4 regions of the Bacillus sp. MN7755 genome follow, and region 1 is predicted to be linked to each of the others. Evidence: predicted binding sites of a transcription regulator. Region 1 holds the regulator's gene; each other region holds the start of a gene.
The links. Region 1 encodes Rex, which represses fermentation and respiration genes when NADH is low (regulators of the CRP and FNR family bind a similar motif). Its sites were predicted from a motif close to TTGTGAAATATTTCACAA; they were not measured.
Positions count from the first base shown of each region.

Region 1 (6,059 bases):
TTTCTTGTGCAACTGTCTTTTGAACCGGTGCTTCATCTTCTTGCTCTAATTCCGCACGTTCGATCATCTCATTTTTCTTTGCAACGTAGTAATCGTAATCCCCTAAATACTCCTGTGCACCTTCTGTTGATAACTCAACAACGGTTGTCGTTACACGATTAATAAAGTAGCGGTCATGTGAGACAAATAGAAGAGTACCTGGATAATCGATTAAAGCATTCTCCAAAATCTCTTTACTATTTAAATCAAGATGGTTCGTAGGTTCATCGAGAATTAATAAATTTGATTTTTGCATCATAAGTTTTGCAAGGGCTAACCGAGCTTTTTGTCCACCACTCAGAGAAGATACTGGTTTTAGTACATCATCCCCTGTGAATAAGAAGTTACCTAGTATCGTGCGAATTTCCTTTTCAGGTTGCAGAGGATATTCATCCCATAATTCATTTAATACGCGCTTCGAAGATGTTAAGTTAGCTTGTTCCTGATCATAATAGCCAACAGATACATTGGATCCGAAAGAAACATCACCATTTAATAGGGGTAACTTATTCACAAGTGATTTTAATAATGTGGATTTTCCAATTCCGTTTGGACCAACTAAAGCAACACTATCCCCGCGAGTTAAGCGCATTGTTACATGTTCAATAATCGGATCCTCATCATATCCGATGGTTGCATCCTTTACTTGTAAAACGTCATTTCCACTTTGTTTTTCAATATCGAAGTGGAAGGAAGCTGACTTAGAATCACCTAATGGTCTTGTTAATAATTCCATTCGGTCTAATTGTTTACGACGGCTTTGCGCACGTTTTGTCGTAGATGCACGAGCTATATTTTTTTGAACGAAGTCTTCCAGCTTAGCGATTTCATCTTGTTGTTTTTCATAACGTTTCATTTCCTGCTCGTATAGTGCTGATTTTAAGTCTAAATATTTACTGTAGTTACCAACAAATCGTCTACTTTCTTTATTCGAAATTTCATATACTTGTGTAACGAGTTTATCTAAGAAATAACGGTCATGGGAAACGATTAGTATTGCGCCAGGATAACCTTGTAAATATTGTTCAAGCCATGTTAATGTTTCGATGTCTAAATGGTTTGTAGGCTCGTCCAAAATAAGTAGGTCTGGTTTCGTTAATAATAATTTACCGAGAGCTAATCGTGTTTTTTGTCCACCGCTTAATGTGGAAATCGTCGTCTGGTGCGTTTCAACTGGGAAGCCAAGACCACTTAAAATCGAACGGATATCTGCTTCATATTGGTAGCCACCTTGATCTTTATAATCTAATTGCAATTGGTCATAATCAGCTAATAATCTTTCATATGTAGCCTCGTTTGAAAAGTTTTCTTCTTTTCCCATCTCTTGCTCTAGCCTTCGAAGCTTTGTCTCCATTTGTTGCAAGTGTGTAAAGACGGTTAACATTTCATCCCAAATTGTTAAAGACGTTTCTAACCCGGTATTTTGGGCTAAATATCCGATTGAGACATCTTTCGGTTTTATAATTTCGCCACCATCATGAGATAGCTCACCAGCTATTATTTTTAATAATGTAGATTTTCCGGCTCCATTTCGTCCGACTAATGCGATACGATCCTTCGTTTGAACTTCCAATTTTATGTTTGCAAGAATCGTTTCTGCACCGTATAATTTCGAAAGCGCGTTTACTTGTAATAAAATCAATGTTTTCACCTCAAATAATTTCTTAACTTTGCCATGTTTATATTTCTCAATCATACTAAAAATAGTGTATAGTTTAAAATACAGAGAGAATACTTCTTCTTTCTATTATACAAGGAATTTAATAAGTGCTAAACTTCTGTATTTGATTAAAGCATATGAATAAAGATAGGAAGAGAGGAGAGGTTATATGGAGCAGCAGAAAATTCCACAAGCCACTGCTAAGAGATTGCCTCTATACTATCGATTTATCCAAAACTTATCTCTGTCTGGTAAGCAACGTGTTTCATCAGCCGAATTAAGTGAAGCGGTAAAGGTTGATTCCGCAACAATTCGAAGAGATTTCTCATACTTTGGAGCGTTAGGGAAAAAAGGATATGGATATAACGTAAATTATTTATTATCATTTTTCCGTGAAACACTCGACCAAGATGATATAACACGTGTAGCGCTTATTGGAGTAGGTAATTTAGGGACCGCTTTCTTACATTATAATTTCACGAAAAATAATAATACAAAAATTGAAATGGCGTTTGATGTTAGTGAAGAGAAAGTTGGAACAGAAATCGGAGGCATTCCTGTATATCACTTAGATGAATTAGAAGAACGTTTATCAACTGATATACAAGTGGCAATATTAACAGTACCCGCTACAGTAGCGCAATCTGTAGCCGATAGATTGGCAGAAACAAATGTGCATGGTATTTTGAATTTCACACCAGCACGCTTAAATGTGTCAGACAATATAAGAATTCATCATATTGATTTAGCAGTGGAGTTACAAACACTTGTTTACTTTTTGAAAAATTATCCACAATAAAACGCAGAGGAAGCGACCTCTGCGTTTTATTATTGTTTTTTCTTTGTGAATTTAACTAAGATAAGGCGAAGTGCCAAATTAAAATCAATCGTTGCCATAACTGCAAATAGTATTGTCCACATATTCCAGATTGTATCTGTTACGTTCGTAATGGCGAAGCGTGTAAAGATACATCCTAGAAGGAAGTACAATGCAGCCATGAACAATGGTGAGTTTCTCATACTAAAAATCCTCCGATAAAGCCTTGCATTTTTTCAGCTTCTTTAATCATTTCTTGAATTTGTTCGTTACTTACTAAAACTTGAGCAACTGCAACTAATGTATTCATTGCAACATGAGCGGCAATTGGAACGATAATACGTTTCGTTTTTACATATAAGAAGGCGAATACGAGCCCCATAGCGGTGTATACCAATAAGTGAGTAAAATCAAAATGAATCGCCGCAAATACAAGGGAACTAATGATAGCGGCAATAAAGAAGTTAAACTTCTTATAAAGTGTACCAAATAAAATTTTTCTAAATACGATTTCTTCTAAAATAGGTCCGATTATAGAAATAACGATAAGGAACCAAGGTGTCGTTCTTGCGATATCCATAAGTCTCGCTGTATTTTCAGATCCAGGTTTAATACCTAATACATACATTTCGATCATGCCAGCAATACTTTGCGAGAAAAATGCTAAGAAGAACCCGATAAAAATCCAACCAATCGTAGCTGGAACAGTAGAACGCATCTTATCTAAATGTCTGTCGCGAATATCTGTTCTAAGTAACCAAAGTACGATACATAATGCAATAAAGAAGCTAATGATCGCCCAGTGACCAGTTATGAGTTGAAATTTCTCTTCCCTAGTAAATCCCCTGTTATCATAAAGTCCAGTTTTCAGAAGAAGTGGTAATCCAGCAATTGATGATAACTGCATTAAAATGTATGTAACGATAACCCACCAATATTGTTTTTTCAAATGGTTTAACCATCCTTTCTAACTCTAGTGTATGAGATAAGGTAGGATAACATGTAAATATGCTACCTACGATATAAACCTTACTTAAATTATGTTTTTTTTGTAAATCCTTATTTGAAATTATAATAGAAGACAGGAGAAAGTTGTGTTTGTAGCGAAAACAACTTAGGGTGTCCTTTCATATTGTAACATACGAGTAGTGGAAACAACGATTCATATAGTAAAGGTAGAAGAAGAGGAACTCTATATAGAAAAGTTTATAGCGTAATTTGCGAAAAAATTATGATTTTTTTACTTGCAAAAGAAATTGAGATTATTTATTATTATAAGTGTGTTAGCACTCGGGTGACTTGAGTGCTAATAAATAAAATTTACATAACAAAATGAGGAGGTTATTGTTCATGCTAAAGCCATTAGGTGATCGCGTTGTAATTGAGCTTGTTCAAGCGGAAGAAAAAACAGCAAGTGGTATTGTATTACCAGACACAGCAAAAGAAAAACCACAAGAGGGTAAAGTTATTGCAGTAGGTACTGGTCGAGTGCTTGAAAATGGTGAGCGTGTTGCTTTAGAGGTAGCAGCAGGTGATCTTATCATCTTCTCAAAATATGCAGGTACTGAAGTGAAATATGAAGGTACAGACTACTTGATTTTACGTGAAAGTGACATTTTAGCAGTTATCGGTTAATTATATAAATCTTAAAAAATCCAAGGGGGTCAATTATTATGGCAAAAGATATTAAATTTAGTGAAGAAGCACGTCGTTCGATGCTTCGCGGTGTCGACACTCTTGCAAACGCAGTAAAAGTAACACTTGGACCAAAAGGTCGTAACGTTGTACTTGAGAAAAAATTTGGTTCACCACTTATTACAAATGATGGTGTAACAATCGCAAAAGAAATTGAATTAGAAGATGCATTCGAAAACATGGGTGCGAAATTAGTAGCAGAAGTTGCTAGCAAAACAAATGATGTAGCTGGTGACGGAACAACAACTGCAACTGTATTAGCACAAGCTATGATTCGTGAAGGTCTTAAAAACGTAACAGCTGGTGCGAACCCAATGGGTCTTCGTAAAGGTATCGAAAAAGCTGTTACTGCTGCAATTGAAGAATTAAAAACGATTTCTAAACCAATCGAAGGTAAATCTTCTATCGCACAAGTAGCTGCTATTTCTGCGGCTGACGAAGAAGTAGGTCAATTAATTGCTGAAGCAATGGAGCGCGTTGGTAACGACGGCGTTATTACTTTAGAAGAATCTAAAGGCTTCACAACAGAATTAGACGTAGTAGAAGGTATGCAATTTGATCGTGGATATGCATCTCCTTACATGATTACTGATTCTGATAAGATGGAAGCAGTTCTTGATAACCCATACATCTTAATTACTGACAAAAAGATTTCTAACATTCAAGAAATCTTACCAGTATTAGAGCAAGTGGTACAACAAGGTAAACCACTTCTTATCATTGCTGAAGATGTAGAAGGCGAAGCGTTAGCTACATTAGTAGTGAACAAACTTCGTGGTACATTCAATGTAGTAGCTGTTAAAGCTCCTGGATTTGGTGACCGTCGTAAAGCAATGCTAGAAGATATCGCAATCTTAACTGGTGGCGAAGTAATCACTGAAGAATTAGGCCGTGACTTAAAATCTGCTACAGTTGAATCTTTAGGACGCGCTGGTAAAGTTGTTGTAACGAAAGAAAACACAACTGTAGTTGAAGGTATTGGAAATTCACAACAAATCGAAGCTCGCATTGGTCAAATCCGTGCGCAATTAGAAGAAACAACTTCTGAATTCGATCGTGAAAAATTACAAGAGCGTCTTGCAAAACTTGCAGGTGGCGTAGCAGTAATTAAAGTAGGTGCAGCAACTGAAACTGAGTTAAAAGAGCGCAAACTTCGCATTGAAGATGCACTTAACTCAACTCGTGCAGCAGTAGAAGAAGGTATCGTTGCAGGTGGTGGTACTTCACTTATGAACGTATACACGAAAGTTGCTGCTATCGTAGCTGAAGGCGACGAAGCTACAGGTATCAACATCGTACTTCGCGCACTAGAAGAGCCAGTTCGTCAAATCGCAATCAACGCTGGTCTAGAAGGATCTGTAGTTGTAGAGCGTCTAAAAGGCGAAAAAGTAGGCGTTGGTTTCAACGCAGCTACTGGCGAGTGGGTTAACATGCTTGAAACTGGTATCGTAGATCCAGCTAAAGTAACTCGCTCTGCACTTCAAAACGCAGCATCTGTTGCAGCTATGTTCTTAACAACTGAAGCTGTAGTAGCTGACAAGCCAGAACCAAATGCACCAGCAATGCCTGACATGGGCGGCATGGGCATGGGCGGTATGGGCGGAATGATGTAATTCCGTTTGTCCTAAAAAACATCCATTTCTATATAGAAATGGATGTTTTTTTATGTTTTTTAGAAAAGGAAATGAATTTCTGTAGAATTTTGTCGCTTTCTCTCTTGACCATATTGATACTTCATTGTTAGAATCTAGGAAGATAATATAAAACGATCCTTCATATATCCTCAAAGATAAGGTTTGAGAGTCTCTACCGGGTTACCGTAAACAACCTGACTATGAAGGCAGTGTG
Region 1 covers NZ_BTRL01000038.1:6,088-12,146, reverse strand. The annotation lists gene ACYVEC_RS29935 (ABC-F family ATP-binding cassette domain-containing protein) at 1-1,681, opposite strand, end outside; gene ACYVEC_RS29930 (redox-sensing transcriptional repressor Rex) at 1,869-2,498, shown strand; gene ACYVEC_RS29925 (YdiK family protein) at 2,528-2,719, opposite strand; gene ACYVEC_RS29920 (CPBP family intramembrane glutamic endopeptidase) at 2,716-3,465, opposite strand; gene groES (co-chaperone GroES) at 3,867-4,151, shown strand; gene groL (chaperonin GroEL) at 4,190-5,824, shown strand; purine riboswitch at 5,965-6,059, shown strand, end outside.

Region 2 (6,059 bases), on a different contig from region 1:
GTAATAGCGGTGATAAATACGTAAATGTTACGAATGTACCGCCGTATCCAAGTGCAGTAATAATGAAAACAAGTAATAGTCTTCCATTTTTAATTAGTTTGAATTGATCACGAAACGATACAGGTACACCATTTTTCAAATTAGATGGGACTAGTATGCTGTTTGCGATAAAAGCAATAATTCCAATTACAACAATCGCCATAAATGACGCTCTCCAGCCAAATTGTTGCCCAATAAAGGTACCAATTGGCACACCTGTAATAGTCGCAACTGTTAATCCAGTAAACATAATCGCAATTGCGCTAGCACGTTTATTCTCTGGTACGATTGCGGCCGCGATTGTAGATCCTATCGACATAAACACACCATGTGCAAACGCAGCTACAATCCTTGCGATAATTAATATAGTGAAGCTTGTGGCTACTGCCGCAATACCATTACCAATAATGAAAATAACCATAATCCACATTAATAATGTCTTTCTCGACATACTAGCCGTTAACGCTGTTAAAACAGGAGCTCCTACTGCCGCCCCTAACGCATATAGGGAAACAGTTAAACCAGCTGTTGTAACCGAAACATTTAAATCTTTTGAAATGGATGGTAATAAACCGACACTAATAAACTCGGTCGTACCAATCCCAAACGCACTAATTGCTAGTGCTAATAAAGCAAACATACTTCTTCGATTCGTCTGAACTTCGGAAGATGGTACTGTATATGAACTCAATTGAATTCCTCCTTATTACAAGAAATCCAATCATAATAGTGCGATAAAAAGGCCCTTTTATCTTCTAAAAAATATATTTAATCTCTACAAATGCTATTATGAATGGTTTCATTCTTTTTTTGAAGAACGCACTTTAAAGTACTATAGGCACCAAAAGGTAACATAGTCACTTTTCAGTACCGTACTACTCATTTGCCTCTTACATGTGCTATTATGAAACATATTTAACATGATAAAAAGTACGTACTTTAAAGTGCTATAGGTACTAAAAAGTGACATTTGTATTATTTAACACTCACACAAGGAGGGTTTCATATGAAGAAATATAATATTCCTGTAGAGGCGACCTTAGAAGTTATCGGCGGCAAATGGAAGGTTGTTATTCTTTGTCACTTAACGAAAGGTACAAAGAGAACGAGTGAACTAAAACGTTCAATGCCTGGTATTACACAAAAAATGTTAACGCAGCAATTACGTGAATTAGAAGACGACGGCGTTATTCAAAGAAAGGTATACAATCAAGTTCCACCAAAAGTAGAATATTCTCTTACTGATTACGGTTGGTCTTTAGAATCCATTCTTGATTCTCTTTGTTCTTGGGGCGAATGCCATCTTGAAAAGGAAGGTAACACATCGATGCTAATTGTGGAAGGTGAATAATAGGAAAAAGGAAAAAACGAACATGAATTTGTTCATTTTTTCCTTTTTTTCTTATTATATATGTACATTTCTAACTGAAACAAAATATTTTATACGCTTTCATACCTTGTCAGTACTACATTATACACTCAATATCAAATAATTAGGAATCATTTTTATGTTAACATAGGTGTATATAGTATATAATATAGGATATATATTATATACACTTTCCGGTAACGGAGCTTTTCCATTATGCGGACAAGCCATATATCGGACAGTTCATAAATAATAGGTAAGACGTTATGGTTTTAGATTTATGCTTGCAGCTTACTTGCTGTCATAAATTTAAAGGCATTTTATTGTGTTTTGTGAAACTTTGTATAATGTTTCGTAAACGTTTACTATCTTACTTATAAAAAATAAGAGTATTGCTATCGTAAAGGAGAATTGGAGATGCCAGAAACTATGACTCAAACAAAGCCAGAACAAGAAACTGTACAAATTTCTGCTAGCCAAGGACAACTTGATGTACTTGATCAGTTGTTAAAACCTGAGGTACAAGAATCATTAACAACACTAGTGGAACAGCTTCCAAAATTAACTGAGCTTGTTAACATTTTAACTAAGTCTTATGACTTCGCTCAAACTGTTGCTACTGATGAAGTATTAAAAAGCGACACTGTTGGTGCAATCACAGAGCTTGTAGAACCTGTAAAAGATACAGTGAAAAGCATGGCTGCAACTGCAATCGAAGCGAAAGATCGTGCTGACGAAAGCAACGAAGTTATTGGCCTATTCGGTCTATTAAAATTACTAAAAGATCCACAAGCACAAAAAATGTTCCGCTTTGTGAACGCATATCTTCAAATTAGTGCAGAACGTAACAATAAATAAGTTAACTTATAACAACAATTAGTAAAGACGGGGGATATCATACTATGTCAAAACAAATTGTCATCTTAGGCGCTGGTTATGGCGGTCTTCTTGCCGCTTTAAACGTACGTAAATATTACAGCAAATCAGAAGCACAAGTTACAGTGATTAACCAATACCCAACACACCAAATCATCACTGAACTACACCGCCTTGCAGCTGGTAACGTTGCTGAGCAAGCAATTGCAATGCCACTTACAAAGCTTTTCAAAGGTAAAGACATCGATCTTAAAATTGCAACAGTTGAGTCATTCTCAGTTGATAGCAAAGAAATTAAACTAGCTGGCGGCACTACTTTATCTTACGATGCACTTGTAGTTGCTTTAGGAAGTAAAACTGCTTACTTCGGTATTCCAGGACTAGAAGAAAACAGCATGGTATTAAAATCTGCTGCTGATGCAAACAAAATCTACAAACACGTTGAAGACCGTATTCGTGAATACGCGAAAACAAAAAACGAAGCTGATGCTACAATCGTAATCGGTGGTGGCGGATTAACTGGCGTTGAGCTAGTTGGTGAGCTTGCTGACATTATGCCTAAACTTGCAAAAAGCCACGGCGTAAATCCAAAAGAAGTGAAACTTCTTCTTGTTGAAGCAGGTCCAAAAATCCTTCCAGTATTACCAGACCACTTAATCGAACGTGCAACTACTAGCCTAGAAGCACGCGGCGTTACATTCTTAACTGGTCTTCCTGTAACAAACGTTGCTGGCAATGAAATCGACTTAAAAGACGGTCAAAAACTTGTTGCTAACACATTCGTTTGGACAGGCGGCGTACAAGGTAACCCACTAATCGGTGAATCAGGTCTTGAAGTAAACCGTGGCCGTGCAACAGTTGATGCATACCTACAATCTACTTCTCACAAAGACGTATTCGTTGCTGGAGACAGCGCTGTTGTCTTCGCTCCAGACGGACGTCCATACCCACCAACTGCACAAATTGCTTGGCAAATGGGTGAGTTAATTGGATACAACTTATACGCAGCACTAGAAGGCAAAGCATTCGAAGAGTTCGCACCTGTAAACTCTGGAACACTTGCTAGTCTAGGACGTAAAGATGCTGTTGCTACAATCGGAGCAAGCAATACTCCACTTAAAGGTTTACCAGCATCATTAATGAAAGAAGCAAGTAACGTTCGTTACTTATCACACATTAAAGGTCTATTCAGCTTAGCTTACTAATCTGAATATAAGCCCGAATCATGCCCTGCATGGTTCGGGCTATTTTTATCCGTAATTTTCTCTAACTTATTTATTCGGCAGAAGAATAATATAACCCTTCTAATTATCTAAATTTACTGATTATTTTATGTCTAAATTGTGTATATGAAAGAATGGAAGTATTCTTCCTACTCCCATCCTTTCACACAAATTATTCTCCTAACTTCACAAGGCTATAGTTCTTCTTCCCTTTACGGATAATAATAAATCGCCCATCAAATGAATTCTCTATAGTAACATCCGTGCCCACATCTGTTACTTTTTCACCATTCATAGAAATCGCACCATTATTAATGTCTTCGCGTGCTTGTCTTCTAGATGGTTCAATTCCTAAATCAACTAGCCATTCTACGATGTTTTTCGTCTCTTTTGAAGACTGGAATGTTGGCATTTCTTTAAAGCCTTGTTCAATTTCATCAGCTGTTAACGATTTAATATCTCCGCTAAATAACGCTGCTGTAATTTTCACAGCTTGCAGGAATGCTTCTTCTCCGTGAACGAATTTCGTCATTTCTTCCGCTAATACTTTTTGCGCTTCACGTTTATGAGGCTCTGTTTCTACCTTCACCGCTAATTCATCAATGCGCTCTTTCGTTAAGAATGTAAAGTATTTCAAGTATTTGACTACGTCACGGTCATCTGTATTTACCCAGAATTGGTAAAATTCAAACGGTGTCGTTTTTTCAGGATCAAGCCAAACAGCGCCACCTGCCGATTTACCGAACTTCGTACCATCTGATTTCAATAATAACGGAATCGTTAATCCGAATACTTTCGCTTCGTGCCCTTCTAGCTTACGAATTAAATCTAATCCACTCGTAATATTTCCCCATTGGTCACTACCACCAATTTGCAGTTGCACATCTTCTTTCGTGTATAAGTGATGGAAATCCATCGCTTGCAAGATTTGGTACGTAAATTCCGTGAAAGAAATTCCTGTATCTAAACGGCTTGCTACAATATCCTTTGCTAACATACTATTAATGCTAAAGTTTTTTCCGTAATCACGTAAAAACTCAATAATGTTTATTTCATGTGTCCAGTCGTAGTTATTTACCATCTTCACTTCGCTATTTCCGCCAAAATCAAATAGCTTTTTCATTTGTGCTGTTAACGCATCTACATTATGCTGAACTACTTCTAACGTTTGAAGTTGGCGTTCTGATTGACGTCCACTCGGATCACCAATTGTTCCTGTTGCCCCACCAATTAAAATAACTGGATGATGGCCAGCTAACTGGAATCTCTTCATCATCATAAACGGAATCAAATGTCCGATATGCATACTATCACCAGTCGGATCCACTCCGCAGTATAGTGAAATCTTTTTCTCTTCTACTAGCTTACGTAAACCTTCTTCATCAGTCTGTTGATTAACGGCGCCGCGCCATTCTAATTCATCAATGATATTCATCTTTTGTCATCCCCTTTATTTTTTAAAAACAAAAAATCCCTATGTCTATGACATAGGGACGATTATTCACCGTGTTACCACCCAGTTTGTATAAATAGCATAGCTACTCATACCACTCTTAGCAATAATATCGATTGCCAATCCGCTTAGCATTACCTAAGATACTCCAGAGTGTAATTCGCAAGTTTGTTTGTGCTAGGTTCCAGCAACCCCTAGCTCTCTCGTTAACAGTGACAAACTGCTACTGGGCTCTTTCAACGTATGTTATTTGTTAAATTATTAGCCATTATATTGAATTAAAAACAAATTGTCAATAATCGCCAAATATTATTTTAAAATAATTCCCATCTTCATACGTATTCCTTTATTACTTATCTTCTCCAATAATCCTTACTTCTCGCTCTAACTTCACACCGAATTTCTCTTCAACTGTTTTTTGCACGAAATGAATTAAATCGATGTAATCTTGTGCTGTTCCGTTATCAACATTCACCATAAATCCAGCATGCTTTAGAGAAACTTCCACTCCACCAATTCGCTTACCTTGTAGTCCTGATTCTTGAATCAATTTACCAGCAAAGTTATTTGGTGGGCGTTTAAATACGCTACCACATGAAGGATATTCTAGAGGCTGTTTTGACTCACGTTTAAACGTTAAATCATCCATTTTTTCTTTAATTTCTTCACGTACACCTTCTTCAAGTTCAAATCTCGCTTCAAGAATAATGTAGTGATTGTTAGCAAATACACTCTTACGATATCCAAATTCAAATGCTTCTTTCGTTAAAGTACGTAGCTCTCCATCACCTGTCATTACGACAGCTTCTGTTAATACAAACGAAATTTCACCGCCGTAAGCACCAGCATTCATATATAATGCTCCGCCCACTGAACCTGGAATACCACAAGCGAACTCAAGGCCCGTTAAGTTATGATCTAACGCAATACGTGATACATCAATAATTGCTGCACCGCACTGTGCTACAATCGTTGTTCCATTTACAGTAACACCTGTAATATGAATTAAACTTACCGTAATCCCTCGAATACCACCGTCTTTAATAATGACATTCGAACCATTCCCTAAAAACGTAACTGGAATATTATATTGGTTCGC
Region 2 covers NZ_BTRL01000001.1:156,629-162,687, forward strand. The annotation lists gene ACYVEC_RS00880 (MFS transporter) at 1-679, opposite strand, end outside; gene ACYVEC_RS00885 (winged helix-turn-helix transcriptional regulator) at 1,046-1,390, shown strand; gene ACYVEC_RS00890 (DUF1641 domain-containing protein) at 1,826-2,266, shown strand; gene ACYVEC_RS00895 (NAD(P)/FAD-dependent oxidoreductase) at 2,311-3,489, shown strand; gene tyrS (tyrosine--tRNA ligase) at 3,680-4,942, opposite strand; T-box leader at 4,994-5,209, opposite strand; gene murB (UDP-N-acetylmuramate dehydrogenase) at 5,310-6,059, opposite strand, start outside.
Region 2: a site for Rex is predicted at 1,739-1,756, ahead of ACYVEC_RS00890 (DUF1641 domain-containing protein). Genes of this name have one in related genera too.

Region 3 (6,059 bases), on a different contig from region 1:
GGTTTCTGGTGTCTTTTTTTTAATGCTGGGTATTAATCATTGCAATAAATCGTAGAAGATTTATGTCTATGCACTTATTTTTGCAACCTTTTTATTCTCTCATTCGACTATATTAGTAAAGGGAGGAAGAAATAAAAATGGACATAGCCTATCTAGTAAAACAAGCAACAAGAGGAAATGATCAAGCATTTGAACAACTCATTACTTTTGTTCGCCCAAAATTATATCGAACAGCCTATTCTTATGTAAGAAATGAACAAGATGCACTGGATATATACCAAGAAACAATTTATGAAGCATATCTTTCACTGAGAAAATTAAAAAAGCCGGAGAAATTTCAAAGTTGGATTATCAAAATTATTGTTTTTAAATCCATTGATTTTGTAAGAAAATCTTCTAGACAATTTGTTGCGAATGATGAAATATTTGCTAATTTATGTACAGAAGAGAGCATGAATACATTAGAACAATCATTGGATTTAACCGAGGCATTTAATTTCTTAGATCCTACTTACAAAACTATTATTTTATTAAGGTATTATCACGATTTATCTATTAAGGAAATTGCTGAGGTTCTTAATTCTCCAGAAGGAACGGTAAAATCTCAATTACATCGAGCAAAGCAAGCCTTACGCCCCATTTTAAAGGAGGGATATAGTTATGAATAAAGATGAATTTAATCACCATATCAATGATATTCCTATACCAGAAGACCGATTAATTCAAAGAGAAAAAACAGCCATGCTTCAAGCTAAGAAAAATCAATACCGTAGAAAAAAAACAATCAAGTATTCTAGTCTTGTTGCTTGTGGAATATGTGTTTCTCTCTTAGGTTTTGGATTCATTTCTCCTACTATGGCAAAGACATTATCGAGTGTTCCAGTTATAGGCCCGATTTATGCACAATTTAATGATATTGCTTCTGATAAAATTGAAAAGGATGAGCTTGCTACATCAATTGAGAGACAAGATAACCATAGTGGTTTAACGATGAATGTGAAAGAAGCTGTTTATGATGGTGGACGTTTAGTAATCACAGTGGAATACAAAGGAGAAAATACTATTTCCAATAGTAATGAAGAGAAAGCTGGACTTAGTTATGTAACCATTAATGGGAAAGAAGTCAGATCCGCAATTGGTTCTACTTCACAGAAGTCAAAAGGACGAAACACCGTTATTGAGCAGCATGAATTCACTCTGGCTAATTACGGTGAATTTGGTGATAAAATTGATGTTTCCGTCCATGGGGAAGATTTATTTGGAAAAACAGGAACATGGAACGTAGCATTTTCTCTTACAAAAGTTGAAGGTGAGATTCGTAAATTTACTCCTAATATAAAAACATTAACGAAAGATAATCTCTATGCATTAACAGTAGATCAAATAACCTTTTCTTCACTTTCAACGAGGATTGATTTGACCTTTGATTATCCAAAAGAAATGGAAGCTAATGATAGCTGGCCAGCACTTGATTATACTGTCACTGATGATAAAGGAAAAATCTACGAAGGAGTTAGCTTGCAAGTTGGTAGCACGGGACTATACGGACACCATGTTGTTTTAGCTCTTCCACCGATGGATAATCCTCCAAAATCCTTAACAATTGAGCCCGCGTATCTTAGTGGTCTAAATGATACATTAAAAAATGGAGGTGCTGAAGATTTGAAAACGACAGTGTTGCTGCAATAATTGAAGAGCTTGGCTAGGTTTCCATGTCTATTTAATGTTAATAAGTGATGGTATGTTAACTTGAAGTGTATGGAAAAAACATTGCTATCCAGCTAAGATAAATTTGTATCCATATAATCAAAAAATGCTATTCTTTTGTAGAAATATACAGAAAGGATGGCGTTTTATATACTGTTAACGTTGTCGGGTTTTGTCGGTAAGTCGATATATTGCAAAAATCGCTGATATAATTTGAGTTACGGTCGATATATTTAAAAAATCGCTGATATATTTGGAGTTACGGTCGATATATTCTAAAAATCGCTGATATAATTTCACTTACCGACAAAAACATAAGAAAAACCCTTTCACAATCTAAAGAAAACGCCTCCATTGAAATGGATTCCACACCTATTCTAATAACTTTACACTTTATGTGAAAAAGTTCACAAATAGGTCATAATTTGTGAAGTAATTCACAATGATACGTGCTACAATATGAGTGTAAAGAAGTTAAACAACATTAAATTAGTATTTTAATTAATTACTTAAACAATCATAAAAAAATAGATGTGAACAATAGAGAGGGGAAATTAACATGAAAAAAGGTATCAATCGTGTAGTATTAGTAGGAACAGGAGCTGTAGGTTGTAGTTACGCTTACTCAATGATCAACCAAGGTGTAGCTGAAGAATTCGTACTTGTAGATGTTAATGAAGCAAAAGCAGAAGGGGAAGCAATGGACTTAAGCCATGCGGTACCATTCTCTCCATCACCAACAAAAGTTTGGAGCGGTAGCTATGCAGATTGTAAAGATGCAGATTTAGTAGTTATCACTGCTGGATTACCACAAAAGCCAGGTGAAACTCGTTTAGACTTAGTTGAGAAAAACACAAAAATCTTTAAACAAATCGTTCGCGGTATTATGGATAGCGGATTCGATGGAATCTTCTTAATCGCAACTAACCCAGTTGACATTTTAACTTACGTAACTTGGAAAGAATCTGGTTTACCAAAAGAGCGCGTAATCGGTTCTGGTACTACTTTAGACTCTGCTCGTTTCCGTTACATGTTAGGTGACTACTTAGATGTAGATCCACGTAACGTTCATGCTTACATCGTTGGTGAACACGGTGACACTGAACTTCCAGTATGGAGCCACGCTACTATCGGTGTACAAAAACTAGAAACAATCTTAGCTAACAACGAACAGTACAAACAAGAAGACTTAGACAAAATCTTCGAAAACGTACGTGATGCAGCTTACCATATCATCGAGCGTAAAGGTGCAACTTACTACGGAATCGGTATGTCACTACTTCGTGTAACTAAAGCTATCTTAAGCAACGAGAACAGTGTATTAACTGTATCTGCATACCTTGAAGGACAATACGGTGAGAAAGATGCTTTCGTAGGTGTTCCAGCTGTTATTAACCGCGAAGGTGTACGTGAAATCGTAGAACTTGAGTTAAATGAAGATGAAAAAGCGAAATTCGCTCATTCTGTAAAAGTATTAAAAGAAACAATGGCACCAGTACTATAATATCTGATAAATCATTCAGGGGCAGGACACTGCTTCCTACCTCTGAATTCATATAATTTAATATAAATTCCTTTTCCGGTTTCCCTTGTATATCCCCAATATACCCCTTTTGCTGGATAAGGGTCGTTTATAGAAAAGAGCACTCTACTTTACGTAGAGTGCTCTTTATTATTATTTTTTAGGCGTTAATCCTAATTTCTTTAAAATATCTGCCAGTGTACCGCTTTTTGATTTTTCAACAGGCGTTTGTGATTTAGATGCATCTAGATCTTTCTTCAAGAAGTTCTTTTCAACGAAGCGAATATCTTTTTCGTCGATAATACCATCTTTGTTAAGGTCACCGTCCTTCACAGATAGTCCTTTTTTACCATAGTTGCTAGCGATAATTTCGGTTTAATTTAGTCCGAAAAATTTAGTTTTCCTATTTATTTTGCCTCTGATTTAATCAGCCTTATAAGAGGGGACTTTTGGTATAACCATGAAATTAAATAATAGTAACTCAGTGTTCATGTTGTGTTATCACCTTTGGTGGCTCGCCGTAGATAAAGTAAAACAGTTTATGGGAAATCAAGGCGAAAAGTGAGATGAATTAATATGACAAAGCATAATAAGGCGTACAAATTTCGTCTGTATCCAACAGAAGAACAAGCAAATCTGATACGTAAAACTTTTGGGTGTGTACGCTTTGTATATAACAAAATGCTAGCTGAACGGAAAAAAGTATACGAAAAATACAAAGAGAACAAGGAAGAACTAAAGAAACAAAAATTCCCTACTCCTGCGAAATACAAGGTGAAGTATAAATGGTTGAAAGAAGTCGATTCATTAGCATTGGCTAACGCTCAATTAAACTTGCAAACTGCGTATAAGAATTTTTTTAGTGGTCAAAGTGATTTTCCTACATTCAAAAGTAAAAAGAGTAGAAAATCCTATACAACAAATCGAGTAAACGGAAATATTATGTTATTTCATGGTTATATCAAACTACCGAAACTGAAATTAGTGCGATTGAAACAACATAGAGAGATACCGCAAAACCATATCATTAAATCATGCACGATTTCGCTGACACCAACTGGTAAGTATTATGTGTCTGTTTTAACTGAATATGAAAAGGAAATTGTTCAGAAAGAAGTAGAAAGTGTAGTTGGATTAGACTTCGCAATGGCCGAATTGTACGTGAGTAGCGAAGATGAGAAAGCCAATTATCCTCGCTTTTATCGTCAGATGCTGAATCGATTAGCAAAGGCACAACGAGTATTAGCAAGACGTGTGAAAGGCTCAGTGCGCTGGAATAAACAACGCATTTGTGTAGCGAAGTTGCATGAAAAGGTCGCCAATCAACGTAAAAATTTCCTTCATCACAAGTCTAAAGAATTAGCTACGAACTTTGATGTTGTAGCAATCGAAGACTTACATATGAAAGGAATGTCACGAGCACTTCGCTTTGGTAAGAGTGTAGCAGATAACGGTTGGAGGATGTTCACGACATTTTTAGCATATAAGCTACAAGAACAAGGAAAACAGCTTGTAAAAGTAGATAGGTGGTTTCCTTCTACAAAGATGTGTAGTAATTGTGGAAACAGAAAAGATATGCTACTATCTGAACGCACGTATGAGTGTTCTTGTGGACTAACAATAAGTCGCGACTATAACGCAGCTATTAATATTAAAAGAGAAGCCATACGCCTATTAGCTAGCGATAGCGTAAATAGCACAAAATAACCTTTGGAACAAGGGTGTTAGCTCGGCTGTCCTAGGACAAATTTGTTAGCTATCAAAAGTAGCGACTAACCGAGAAGCCCCCACTTCAAGTAAGCTCGTAAGATATGCTAAGTGGTGGGTAGTTCACTTCCGATAGTTTTGTTTCCCACAAAATTTCATGATCATCGTTTGGATTAGATGGCTTTCCATCATTCACTAAACATTTGACGATGATGTGATCACCTAAATCTTCACCATCATTATTTTTCTTTACATCTGTAACTTCATAGGATGTTTCAAGTGCTACTTTTGCAATACCTAATGTTCCTTTATTTTCAAGCTTGAAATTTTTTTCAATAAAATCACCAGGCTTTAAATCTTTCACATCAACGATTACACTTGGATTAATAGAAAGGTCTAGTGTTCCTGCTTGAAATGAATTATTCGATGTTTCAGAATCACTGAAATAGGCGAATACACCGCCGAATGTAAGGGATAAGCCAAGTGAAGCTGTGACAACTCCCATTCCAACCTTTTGTTTTAATGACATAAGAAAGCCCCCTAGTTAAATTTTTATGGCGACCGTTCGTAACAAGGATAAATAAGTAAACATAGTAGTCCGCTATGAATTATAGTTACGAAAAGTCAATGTTCTTTATTGAGAACAAGTATATACTTATGAATTTTCCATTTCAATAAAATTGTGACAAAAAATGTTGAGAAACATTTTTTTATGACAGATTATGTTACTGCGAATTTAAGTGAAAAATAGCGTGAAAAACAGGATAAACTTAATAAAATAGAGGTTGAGAAATAAAAAATAGGATGAAAGAGTAGCAGGAAATGAAGCGTTTTCAATGAATATTCGTCAAAATTCGATATTTTATATAAAAATGTGAAAAAAAAACAATATTTTTAAGAAAAAAACGTATATTTTTTATAAATTAACAAGGATATTTCAGTTTTTCGCAGAATTGGTAAAGTATAAAAAATTCTGTCATCTTAGTGAGGTGAACATATTGAGTGTAATAAATTGTGAAGAAGTGAAACGAGATGAGTTTCATACAGAAAAGTACTATGACAGTTATAACATCTTTGGCGCACATGTTGTGACGGAAGATGAGATGCGAGGTGTACGATTTAC
Region 3 covers NZ_BTRL01000017.1:417,884-423,942, reverse strand. The annotation lists gene ACYVEC_RS21495 (sigma-70 family RNA polymerase sigma factor) at 138-668, shown strand; gene ACYVEC_RS21490 (DUF4179 domain-containing protein) at 661-1,689, shown strand; gene ACYVEC_RS21485 (L-lactate dehydrogenase) at 2,267-3,211, shown strand; partial or broken gene ACYVEC_RS21480 (dockerin type I domain-containing protein) at 3,383-3,601, opposite strand; gene ACYVEC_RS21475 (RNA-guided endonuclease TnpB family protein) at 3,806-4,936, shown strand; partial or broken gene ACYVEC_RS21470 (TasA family protein) at 5,061-5,465, opposite strand; gene glgB (1,4-alpha-glucan branching protein GlgB) at 5,935-6,059, shown strand, end outside.
Region 3: a site for Rex is predicted at 2,133-2,150, ahead of ACYVEC_RS21485 (L-lactate dehydrogenase). Genes of this name have one in related genera too.

Region 4 (6,059 bases), on a different contig from region 1:
GATTTATCATCTTCATATTCTTCTGGAATGGCCATACGTAAATAGTAATTTAATGCAGGACGACATTTCGAACAGCCATCTTCATGTACAAAACCAAGAACATTTCGTACTTCTTTTGGTGATTTTAAGCCTTTCTCATGAATCGCCGCTACGACTTCATCACGGGATAAAGGTGTACATCCACACATACCGGCAGATTGCGCTGAGGCATCAAAAGCATCTCCAAGTGTATAAGATAAAACTTGTTCGACAAGCGGACGACATTTACCACAAGACCCTGCGGCTTTCGTACAGCCTTTAACTTCTTCAAAAGTCGTTAACTCTTGTTCTAAAATGGCATGAACGATTGTACCTTTCGTAACACCATTACATCCACAAATCGTGTCATCCGCACTCATTGTAGCAACGTCAAGTTCACTTTCTTCACCAGCTTTGTGAAGAATGGAAGCTGGTGTATATTCTTGTATATCTTCTTCTTTCTTTAACATACTAAAGAGGCGTGTACCATCAGCTGTGTCACCATATAAAACGATACCGACGACTTTATTGTCACGAATTAATACTTTCTTATAGGAACGTTTACATTCATCAAAGATGGATATTGCTTTCGTTTGATCATCTTCATAAATTTGACCAGCAGAGAATAAATCACAACCAGCAACTTTTAATTGCGTACCGACGATACTGCCCGTATATCCATCAGTTTGTAAATTCGTTATATGTTTTGCTAATATTGCACCTTGTTCATAAAGAGGAGCAACAAGTCCATATGCGATACCGTCATGCTCTGCACATTCGCCAACTGCATAAATGGATTCATCATTTGTTAGCATATAGTCGTTAACTACAATACCGCGATTGACAATTAAACCAGCATCTTTTGCTATTTGCGTATTCGGGCGTATTCCGACAGCCATTACGATTAAATCACAATCTACAACTTCACCATCTTCAAATTGAATGCCCTCAACATGTTCTGTGCCAAGAATTTTTACAGTTTTCTTTTCCATTAGAAACTTCATGCCTTGTGCTTCTAAATCTTCGCGCAGAAGAGAAGCGGCTTTCGTATCTAGTTGCTGCTCCATTAAGCTAGGCATTAAATGAACAACATGTACGTCCATTCCTAAGTCAATAAGACCTCTTGCGGCTTCTAAACCAAGTAATCCACCACCAATGACAACGGCCTTTTTCTTTTCTGTAGCAGTATCAATCATAAATTGTGTATCTTCAATTGTTCGAAATCCTGTTACACCAGGAAGGGTGGAGCCTTCAATAGGTAAAATAAAAGCACTAGAACCTGTTGCGATAATGAGTTTGTCATATGTAAGAGTACGATTCTTTTCTGTGATAATGATTTTTTCTTCTCGGTTAATACTTTGAACTCTTTCGTTTGTATACAAAGTTATTTCGTTTTCTTCGTACCAACTGTATTCATTCATAATGATATCTTGCATATTTGTTTTGCCTTGTAAAACATGAGAGAGCATAATGCGATTGTAGTTTGGATGTGGTTCATCTCCAAAAATAGTAATCTCATATGAATCACTATCATGTTTTAATATTTCTTCCATACAACGTATGCCAGCCATACCATTTCCGATCATAACTAAACGTTTTTTCATTTTCGTTTCCCCTTTTTATGTGAAATGTTGAACAAAGGATTATATTTTTATTATAGAAAATCAAAAAAGGGAGAGATGTGATATTTATCACATTTTTATAATGATTCACAATTTGTTAAAATTCGGATTTGTGTGAGGGGAATGTGGATATTTTTCGCAAAATGAAAAAGCAGGACATAAGTATGTATACTCATGTCCTGCACTTTATTTATGCTCTCGTAATTGCACGTGGAAATAAAATATTATTCTCTAAATGAATGTGCTCAAATAAATCAGACTCTAACGCTTCAAGACGTTGATAAACAAGTCGATAAGTGCCGCAAGCTCCTTCTGGAGGAGTAAAGTCATTTGTTACTTTACGAAGTTCTTTTATAATATTTCCGGCATGATTGTGCTCATTTTCTAGTTCATCTACTACTTTACGTAACTTTGCATAGTTTTCATCAGTTGGATTTTGTTCGAATTCTAAAATTAATGGGAAATCTTCCGTTTCTTCTTTAATTAAATGTTGTTCTAATTCCATTTTAAGTTCATGAAATAGCTTATGAATTTGAGCTAAATGAGGCTGATTCGCTCCATGAACGCGTAATACTTTCGTTACATATGGGCTTAACTGCGGCAACTCTTCATTTAAATAACGATGATGCTTATTAATTACATAATCAATCAATTCACGATAAGAAGCATTTTTCCAATCAATTTCAGATTCATTTAATAGTTTCGTATTATGATAAAGCGTATTTAATTCTGTAAGTACTTCTGTTGCTGATAAATTTCTTTCATTAATTGCATCAATAAGTGTTTTATTACCACCACAACAAAAGTCTATTCTATATGATTTGAAAAGATCACTAGCTTTCGGAGATTGTGTAACGATCTCACCGACAATAGAAGTTTCAGTAAATGTATGTTCCATATGAATGCCTCCATAAAGTTTGAATGTAATATCTAAATTAAGAATAGCGATAAATGAAAAACAATGTGGTGATTGAAATCACTTATAATGTGTCAGTTTTAAGGATAATGAAATGAGTTTTATAAAAGGAAGAGGGAGGGGAATTCGTCGTAATAGTTTCTGATAATAAAAAAGAAGCTTACTAGAAGCTTCTTTTTTACTACTATTTTTCGCATGCAACTCCATCGCCATCACGATCAAGATGTGAGTCATAACCTGGTTGTCCTTTATATAGGGGAGCTTTCCCAGCAGATCTAACTGCGGCACAATTTTTGTAATATGCACTACTAGTATTTCCTGAAGCAGGTTGTGTTTGAGTTTGCTGTGATTTTTTCTGTTCCTCTTGTTGTTTGCGAGCTTGTTCATCAGCCAGACGTTTTTGCTCTTCTTGTTTACGAGCTTGTTCATCAGCTTGAAGCTTCTCATTTTCTTGCTTTTGAGTTTTTTCGTTCGCTTCTTTTTTTTCTAGTTCTTTTTTGTCGCTATCTTTGTGTTCTGTAGTGTTAGAAGCAACTTGTTTACTAGTTGCTGCCGTCTTTTCAGAAGAAGGAGCTGAAATACTTAATAATGCAACAAAAATGACAAATAAAATAGCAGTGATTATAAATTGTTTTTTTGCTACACCTGTCTTTTTAATTACAGATAAAATTGCCAGAACAAGGAAGAAAACAAATAAAACAAAACTTAAAATAGAAAAGAATTCAACAATTGGGTTATTAGAGGTCTCAGCACTAGTTATTATTAATACAATTGAAATCATAAAAAGAATAACGGCAGGACGACCATACTGTTTTGCTTTTCCATTTTTCTTAAAGAATGAAATGATACATAGAATTAAAAGAATAAAAGCAATTAAAAATAAAGCTGCACCAATATTACTCAAAATCGTCATTTTCATACCTCCATTTGTAAGATTTTCACTATTGATTATATAGGAACTTATTGGATATTACACGATTTATATAAATTTAGAAAATTAGTATTTTAATAGACTAACAAACATTTATTGTTATATACAGAAAAATAGATATATTTACTATTACGTTTTTAAAGAGAATTCATAAAGTATAGTATGTCGATTGAAAGGAGGAGATTTGAATGGAATTTCAATTATTGGTAACTTGTATATTACAAGAAGGTAATGCGTTCTTTTTAGTAACGAAAGTAGACGATGTAATTACGTTGAAAGTACCGATTACAGCAGGAGTAGCTGGTTTATTTTTAGCTTTAGGTGTACCAAGATGTTCTTAATTTAAATCTCTAGAGTAGAAAGAGGAGGACAAGCCTCTTTCTGCTAATACATAATTATTTTATGTAAACTAAAGTATTCTTTTTGTAATAGCACGTTTAAAATGGACATGCATATACTATAATGTTTCATTGGAAGTTATTGATATTTTTAAGCTATGAAAATAAAAGAGGTGCTATTATATATGAAAAGAAGAACATTTGATATTCCAGTTACATTACGAAGAGAGTGGTTTTTAATAGAGTTGGCTCATTTAACGAAAAAATATGGAATTGAAATTGCAACTAGCAAAATGGAAGCTGCACCGTTTTTAAGAGATCAAGTTACGGAATCAAAAATAGGATCAGGGCTCCAATACGATAAATATGATGATGAGTATATTATTGAAAATTAAAGGGTAAGAGCAAAACAAATTTCTTTATAACAAAATATAAAATAAAGCAGATTCTAAATATGGAATCTGCTTTATTATGGAATACTTCTAGTCAACTAGCCTCTTTCTAGTGTTTTTCCTACATTTTTCACTTGCGTTATTCCAAAAGATTCACGAAGAATGCGAGCATAATCTTTTGATTCTATTGGACTTTTATTTTTTGTGCCTTTAAAGGTTTCTGTATAATTTTTATTTGTTAATGAAACGTGACCATAATCAGTTAATTTACAAGTAATAGCCCCTTTATTAAAAGGAGATTCTTTATGCTCTACAATTACTTTTTGAATGTTATTCACTTTTTTCTCATCTATTGGATCTAAAGTGAAAGCATAGCCTATTTTCCATTCATGTGAAGGTTCAGATTGCAAGAAATTTGTAGATTCCCCGTTAGCCCCTTTTCTCATTTCTAAAATGTGTGTACCTTTTCGGGTAGTTCGTTTGCGAATTCGATATTCTCCCGTTTGAGAAGAGATGACTTCTCCATTAAAAGGGACTGGATGTAAAGGTAGATGAGATGCAAAACCTGCATCTATAACATAATCTTTATGATTATGATTTAATATGAGAATGACATGACCATCATCGGGTTTCCATTTATTATCGTAAAGATCATAAACAGTACCAGCTACTTTATATACTTGAAATCCACAATCCATTAAAAAGTAATACAATAAGGAGTTTAATTCATAACAAAGACCGCCTCGTTTTTGAATAAGTAACTTTTCTACTAAGTTATTTTTTGAGATGTTTTTAATAGTACCAGCCATAATATCGAGATTTTCATAGGGGAGAATCAAGCCCATTTTCAAGAGAATTTCATCTAAATCATTAAATGTTATTTCTTTTGCAGGAATTTTTAGTCGTTTAAAAAACTCCTTTTGTAAATTGGTCATCATAAAGCATTCTCCTTTCTTTTTACAGAATTTTCTTCTGCTCACCGCTAGGTTAGTACTTCTAAAAATTTAATTCAAGTCTACAAAAATTATCACAATATATGTTTCTGAAAATATTATTTTCTATTCGGAAATTTCAGTTTAATACTTAATAATAGGGAAGTCTTACAATATAAGCTTCTATTCGTTTAGTTTGTATTTAATTAAATAAAAGTACATATCTTCATTAAGTTTTTTTATAACTAGCTGGTAATAAAGTGTTTTTTTACTAAAGTTTTTTCAAGATTTGTATGCTTTATATAAACAATAATAATTTAGGGAGATTTAGATTCAGTAAAGTTAACAATTGTTGAGAAACTTTTTTGTAGCGTTCTCTCAAAAGGAAGAGATAGAATCAAAGAGAATAACGTGTGTAAAGGAAGAAGGGGTACTAGTAATCTCTTGAGAATAGGGACAAGATCTTGTTTAAGTAAAGAGATTATCTAGTATTAAGAGAGAAGATAAAAAATATTACAAAGAGCACCTTCTTTCAAAAAAAGTGGGGGGAGTAACATGCGATTGATGAGAAGATGTGTTGCCTTACTAATTGTATTTTTTATCATGGTTCCAATGATTAGCACAAATGTGCGAGCAGAAGTTGTAAAAGAGCTTAAAACAGGATTTCCAGATCAAGAAGTCTTTACACCTGGAGAATGGTTTTTAGGTCAAAAACCTGCTAATTATGATGAGAATAAACCTCCAATTCTCTTTGTGCAAGGAAGGAATGGGAATGCTGATAGTTGGTATGGAAAGACAGTGTATCACGATATGAATGATATGTATGACTATGCTTTGAAAGCAGGCTATCAAACAGTATTTATACAATTATATGATGCTGCTGGGAAAGGATCAGCTAGTCAGTGGGATA
Region 4 covers NZ_BTRL01000015.1:278,087-284,145, reverse strand. The annotation lists gene nirB (NADPH-nitrite reductase large subunit) at 1-1,622, opposite strand, end outside; gene ric (iron-sulfur cluster repair di-iron protein) at 1,831-2,538, opposite strand; gene ACYVEC_RS18090 (excalibur calcium-binding domain-containing protein) at 2,741-3,469, opposite strand; gene exsG (exosporium protein ExsG) at 3,676-3,828, shown strand; gene ACYVEC_RS18080 (hypothetical protein) at 4,011-4,220, shown strand; gene ACYVEC_RS18075 (arylamine N-acetyltransferase family protein) at 4,316-5,155, opposite strand; gene ACYVEC_RS18070 (lipase family alpha/beta hydrolase) at 5,705-6,059, shown strand, end outside.
Region 4: a site for Rex is predicted at 1,640-1,657, ahead of nirB (NADPH-nitrite reductase large subunit). Genes of this name have one in related genera too.